3 regions of the Clostridioides sp. LIBA-7602 genome follow, and region 2 is predicted to be linked to each of the others. Evidence: riboswitches for the same ligand, from Rfam matches in the RefSeq annotation. Region 2 holds a riboswitch; each other region holds the start of a gene.
What was found. Region 2 has a riboswitch for glycine ahead of gcvPA (aminomethyl-transferring glycine dehydrogenase subunit GcvPA). Riboswitches for the same ligand answer to the same signal wherever they lie in the genome.
Positions count from the first base shown of each region.

Region 1: it holds a riboswitch for glycine, as region 2 does, so the genes downstream of both, ACTG45_RS12875 (GrdX family protein) here and gcvPA (aminomethyl-transferring glycine dehydrogenase subunit GcvPA) in region 2, are expected to answer to the same signal.
Region 3: it holds a riboswitch for glycine, as region 2 does, so the genes downstream of both, ACTG45_RS12480 (alanine/glycine:cation symporter family protein) here and gcvPA (aminomethyl-transferring glycine dehydrogenase subunit GcvPA) in region 2, are expected to answer to the same signal.

Region 1 is NZ_CP196991.1:2,703,922-2,706,198, reverse strand. Features, by position in the region: gene ACTG45_RS12880 (M3 family oligoendopeptidase) at 1-377, shown strand, start outside; glycine riboswitch at 708-819, shown strand; gene ACTG45_RS12875 (GrdX family protein) at 923-1,294, shown strand; gene trxB (thioredoxin-disulfide reductase) at 1,390-2,277, shown strand, end outside.
Region 2 is NZ_CP196991.1:1,810,138-1,812,414, forward strand. Features, by position in the region: gene ACTG45_RS08620 (Na+/H+ antiporter NhaC family protein) at 1-97, shown strand, start outside; tRNA gene ACTG45_RS08625 (tRNA-Leu) at 207-287, shown strand; glycine riboswitch at 935-1,039, shown strand; glycine riboswitch at 1,043-1,131, shown strand; gene gcvPA (aminomethyl-transferring glycine dehydrogenase subunit GcvPA) at 1,249-2,277, shown strand, end outside.
Region 3 is NZ_CP196991.1:2,611,264-2,613,540, forward strand. Features, by position in the region: gene ACTG45_RS12475 (DNA topoisomerase III) at 1-595, opposite strand, end outside; glycine riboswitch at 1,016-1,104, shown strand; gene ACTG45_RS12480 (alanine/glycine:cation symporter family protein) at 1,291-2,277, shown strand, end outside.

The DNA.
Region 1 (2,277 bases), 890 kb from region 2:
AGGATAAGGCAAAAAGAAAAGAAAAATGGAGATATTTAGAGAAAAAATATTTACCTCATAGAAACTATGATAATAATTCTTTTTTAGAGCGAGGTTGTTGGTGGTTTAAGCAAGGTCATATATTTAAAAATCCATTTTATTACATAGACTATGTACTAGCTCAAGTTTGTGCATTACAATTTTGGAAAAAAATGATTCAAGATAGAGATGCAGGATGGCAAGATTATATAAATATTTGTAAAGTTGGAGGGACAAAATCATTTTTAGGTATTGTAAGTATGGGAAATTTATATTCACCATTTGATAATGACTGTATTAAGTCTATCATGGGTGATGTTAAATCTTGGTTTGATGAAGTAAATGATAGCAAATTATAAAAAATTATGAGAATTTCAGTGGGTAAAAGTAAAAAATTAAAAAATATGTAAAAATCAAAGATTTGCTGTGAAAATAGTTATATTTTTAATCAGTTTGAGAAAGTAAACCAAAAAAGGTTTGTACTTAAAAAAAAAAGAAAATACAGGAAATATGTAATATCAACACTTGGAAAAAAAAGTAAAAATGTATACAAAATACATATAAAAAAACTATTGCAAATTTTATAGAATGTTTATATACTTAAGTCAACAGAGATAGAAAAAAGCTATTTATAGAAAACAAAGGATAAATTGCTTAATTTTCAATTTTCTGATAACTTAATAATCCGGATGAAGAGTATGGGAGACTGCTTTATAAAAAAGCGACCGAAGGGACAAATTTAATCCTATTTACCCAAAAGATTAGATGAAATTCTCAGGTAAAAATGACTGTACTTGGACGGGGCTCTGAAAATGATTTTAACAGGGAAGACAAATTGGGAGATTTGTTTTTCCTGTTTTTTATTTATCAAGTAATAAATAAAAGATTGAAAGAGAGTAAAAAAATGATAATAATTACAAATAATCCGAAAGTAAGAGAAGAAGTTCAAGAAAGAGAAGTTTTGTTTAAAGACACAACTTATATTGGTATCTTAGAAGCAAGTAGAGATTTGATACATGAAGGATATGAACTTTTATCTCATCCACTCTATGGGAGTGTAAAACCAAATGAAACACCTTATAGAACTGTTATACTAAAGAGAGGAAATCGTTTGGATATAAACTCTTTAACCTTAATTGAAGAAGCAATCATCACTGCAAGTAAATTTCAGAATAATAAAAAGACTCCAAAATGGACAGAAAGTGTTCAAGACGACTTTAGGGTAATTGATTATGATATATTTTATAATACAATACAAAGAATGCAGTATGAATAAAAAAAATTGTTAAAAAATTATTAAAGCAGCCTAAATATTAAATCTAATTTAATATTAAATAAAATGAGAAATCTAATTGGGGAGGATAAGTCAAAATGGAAAATGTGTATGACTTAGTAATAATTGGTTCAGGACCAGCAGGGCTTGCAGCAGGGCTTTATGGGGCAAGAGCAAAGTTGAATACTCTAATCCTAGAAAAAGACAAAACTGGTGGGCAAATTGTAATAACACATGAAATTGCAAATTATCCAGGGTCAGTTCCAAATGCAACAGGACCAAGTCTAATAGCTAGAATGGTTGAACAATGTAAAGAGTTTGGAGCAGAAATTCTAAGAGATAACATTGTAGATACTGAGCTAGATGGAGATATAAAAGTTTTAAAAGGTCAAAAAGCAGAATATAGAGCTAAAGCAGTAATAATAGGAACAGGAGCAACTCCAAGAAAAATTGGTTGCCCAGGGGAAAAAGAACTTACTGGTAAAGGTGTTTCATATTGTGCAACTTGTGATGCAGACTTCTTTGAAGATTTTGAGGTATTTGTTGTAGGTGGAGGAGATAGTGCATTAGAAGAAGCAATGTATTTAACTAAATTTGCTAGAAAAGTAACAATTGTACATAGAAGACAAGGATTTAGATGTGCTAAGAGTGTTGAAGAAAAAGCAAAAGCGAATCCAAAGATAGAGTTCTTATTAGATACAGTAATAGAAGAAATCAAAGGTGATGGAATACTGGAGTCAGTTGTATTTAAAAATAAGATTACTGGAGAAACTCATGAATACTTTGCAGATGAAGAAGATGGAACAATGGGAGTATTTGTTTTCGTTGGATTAGATGCTCAAACTGATTTATTCAAAGGTAAAGTTGATATGGATGAAAAAGGTTATATAATAACTGATGAAGACATGAAAACTAACATACCAGGTGTATTTGCAGCAGGAGATTGTAGATCTAAAACTCTAAGACAGGTTGTAACTGCAACTAAC
Region 2 (2,277 bases):
ATATATAGTATTACCAGTAGCTATAGCTGCTGTATTTGTTGGTATTCAAATAATTGGTAAGAAAGTTGATGAAGCAGAGATAGAACTTGCAGAATAAGGATATAAATAAATTTAGCCTTTTATTATCATTGTTTTGTTAGTTTTTAGATAATTTTAAAAAGTTATTGAAAATAATAGGGAAATATAGTAAAATAAAAGAGTGATAAGCGGATGTGGCGGAATTGGCAGACGCACTAGACTTAGGATCTAGCGCCATTGGCGTGGGGGTTCGACTCCCTTCATCCGCACTCTACAGTGCTTAGTTGTGCTGAAAAAAACTGGGGTTGCTGGCTTTCGGAGTGGGCTATCCCGTTTTTATTTTTTGAGAAATAAACCAAAATACAATATGAATATATTTCTAAAGATATTTTCTAATAAATATACAAAAGCACATTAAGTGCTTTTTTTGTTGTCTGAAAATGTGTTTACATATAAATTTTAAGACATTTGTTAAGAATATAAAATCTATAATAACGTATTTCTAAGAAACAATTTAAAGTCACAATATAATCTGTTTTTTATAAACTTATAAAAAATATATCTGTTTAATAAGTTTAATTTTATTTAAAAATGCTCTATTTCAAAATCTTATTTTTCACAAAGATAAAATTGCAAACGATTCTATTGTGTGTATGAATATATCTTTAACATAATATAGTAAATTACAATATAACTTTACTTTTAGTGTTTTGTATGACATATTAATAATAAATTAAATAAATATATTATTTTACATTAATATATAACATATATGTATAAAAGTTAATAATATAAAAGTAATATAATTGATAATAAAAACTTAACAAAAAAATTAATACATAAAAAAAAATAAATATAATGTGTTGACATTTAATTGAAATATTCATACAATAAAAATGAAAATAAATATTTCCAAATGAGATTAGCGAGAGAGACCTTTATATAAAAAGGCGCCGAAGAAGAAATTTAAGAAATGCCAATTCTTAGAGAAACTTTCAGGCAAAGATATCGCTAGTTGATGGGACTCTGGAGAGACTTAAGTTAATATACTATAAGTCACCGAAGAAGCAAAATAATATTAAATTATTAAATCTTTCAGGTATACAAACAGGGATATATAGGCTAGGATTATTTTCTATGCTAATATATCTTTTTTTTATGAAAAAGTATAGGACATAATATCGAAATTGCTTAAATATAGTGGGTCTAATTTTATAGGGAGGGTTATATATGAATGAATTGAAAAGAGTGCCTTTGTATAATATACACAAAGAGCTTGGAGCAAAACTTGTTGAGTTTGCTGGCTGGGAAATGCCTTTAGAATATGAAGGAATAAATAAAGAGCATGAAATGGTTAGAAAAAGTGCAGGTATCTTTGATGTATCTCATATGGGAGAGGTACAAATAAAAGGTGTAGATTCAGAAAAATTTATACAAAATTTAGTTACAAATGATATAAGCACATTAAAGGTAAATGACATTATATATACACCTATGTGTTATGAAAACGGAGGAGTAGTTGATGATTTATTAATATATAAATTTGGTGAAGAAGATTATTTATTAGTAATAAATGCAGGGAATATAGATAAAGATGTGGCATGGATAATAAAACAAAGTAAAGGTTACAATGTAGATATAAAAAATGTTTCTAATGAAGTTAGTCAACTAGCAGTTCAAGGGCCTAAAGCAGAAGAAATTCTTCAAAAAATCACAGACATAGATTTAAAATCAATAAAATTTTATAAGTCAATTCCATCAACAAAAATATGTGGTTTAACTTGTTTAGTTTCAAGAACAGGATATACTGGAGAAGATGGATTTGAGATATATTGTAAAAATGAACATACAGAAATAATTTGGAATGAAGTTTTAAAAGCTGGAGGAGAAGATATATGTCCTGCTGGTTTAGGTTGTAGAGATACTTTGAGATTTGAAGCAGCTCTACCTCTATATGGTCATGAAATAGGCGAACATATATCTCCAATTGAAGGAGGCCTATCAATTTTTGTAAAAACAAGCAAGGAAGATTTTATTGGAAAAACAATCTTATCAGAAGAAAAAGAAAATGGAGCTAAAAGAAAATTAGTTGGATTTGAAATGCAAGGCAAAGGGATGCCTAGAAATGGATACGATATAAAGATTGGTGACAAAATAGTAGGCTTTGTAACAACAGGATGTGCTTCTCCAACAACAGGAAAGATTTTAGGTATGGGAATTATAGATTCTGAGTATGCAAAAGTAGGAAATGAAATAGGT
Region 3 (2,277 bases), 800 kb from region 2:
ACATAGCAAGAGTAGGTGTCTGAACTCTTCCACAAGAAAGTTGTGCATTATACTTTGTTGTCAAAGCTCTAGTTGCATTTATTCCAATAATCCAGTCAGCTTCTGCTCGTGCTATTGCTGAATGATATAGATTTTCATATTCTTTTCCATTTTTTAATTTTGCAAAACCTTCTTTTATCGCTTTATCTGTACTTGATGAAATCCAAAGACGTTTTAGAGGCTTTTTTACTTGTGATTTTTCTATTATCCATCTTGCTACAAGCTCTCCCTCACGACCTGCATCTGTTGCTATAACTATTTCATCTATATCATTTCTATTCATTTGAGCTTTGACTGTATTAAACTGTTTTCCACTCTTTTTTATTACAACAGTCTTTAGGTGCTTAGGAAGTATTGGCAAGTCTTCTAAGCTCCATGATTTATATTTTTCTCCATAACTTTCAGGGTCGGCAAGCGTAACCAAATGGCCTAATGCCCAAGTAACCACATACTTTGGACCCTCTATATACCCATTTTTTTCATTTTTTGAACCCAAAACTTTTGCTATATCTCTTCCAACAGAAGGTTTTTCTGCTAGTACTAATACTTTTCCCATCTAAAAATACTTCCTTTCTCTATATTCAATCTCATATTACACTTAAAATCTAAATAAATAGAACCTTTCTTAATATCGTAACTATAATATTACCATAATTTAATCATATCTAATTAATTATTTAAGATTTTTTTATTTAAAACTTGTTTTATGCCTAATTTGTATGCTTATTACGATATCCATTTTCACGTATATTACTTATATTTTTAAATTTATAATTCGTAATTAGACTTACATTTTTATATTTTTTTACTATTTTTTAATTTTTCAGTTGACAAAACATAAAAACTTATATTAATATTATTAATACAATAAGCTATGACAAATCAATATCCGGTTAAGATTTTATAGAAGAGTTGCTATATAGCACACCGAAGGAGTAACACTCTCAGGTACTTTTTAAAAGTAGGACTGTAAAATTTACGGAACTCTGGAGAGACCCATTATGGGCGCCGAAGGGGCAAGGCTTTTATGCTCAATCTCTCAGGCAAAAGGACAGGGATTATCTACCAAAATCAGTATTATTAATACTTTTATTTTGGTTGCTAATTAGTGTATATCCAGAGCTGAATCTTTTTTAGATTTAGCTTTTTTTATTACACTAGAAATTATAATAAATTATACTTATTTCCTGTCAATTACTTCATTAAAAATTCTATTGATTGTACAAAGCAAAAAAATGAGGGAGTGTTTTTATGAATCTAATTGATATTTTAAACAAAGTTGATGCTTTTATTTGGGGACCACCCTTGCTAGTACTACTAGTTGGTACTGGTATATTACTTACTGTTAAACTTGGAGTTATACAGATAACTAAACTTCCAAGAGCTCTTAAATTAATCTTCTCTGCTGAAAACAAAGGTAGTGGTGATGTTTCAAGTTTTGCAGCCTTATGTACTGCACTAGCTGCTACAGTTGGTACTGGTAATATTGTTGGTGTTGCTACAGCTATTAAAGCTGGTGGACCTGGTGCTCTTTTTTGGATGTGGATAGCAGCATTCTTTGGAATGGCTACTAAGTATTCAGAAGGTGTTCTTGCAATAAAATATAGAACTAAAGACAAAAATGGTCAAGTATCTGGTGGACCAATGTATTACATAGTAAATGGTATGGGTGAAAAATGGAGACCTCTTGCAATATTTTTCGCTATAAGTGGTATATTGGTTGCACTTTTAGGAATAGGTACTTTTACCCAAGTAAATTCAATAACAGATGCGATAAATAGCAGCTTTGGTGTAGACCCTAGAATCACAGGTGTTATATTAGCAGTATTTGTAGCGTTAGTCGTATTTGGAGGTCTTAAAAGTATATCTAATGTAGCTACTAAGATAGTACCTTTTATGGCTGTTATATACATTGTAATCTGTGGAATCATTTTAATATCTTTTTGGAACAAGATACCAGAAACTTTTATGTTAATAATTAAAAGTGCTTTTACAACTACTGCTGCAACTGGTGGTTTCCTAGGAGCAACTATTTCACTGGCTATTAGAAATGGTATAGCTCGTGGTGTATTTTCAAACGAATCTGGTCTAGGTAGTGCTCCAATAGCTGCAGCTGCGGCTAAAACTGAATGGCCAGCAGAACAAGGTCTTATATCTATGACAGGTACTTTTATAGATACTATTATAATCTGTACTCTTACTGGATTCTCTCTTGTTATTTCAGGAGTATGGTGTTCT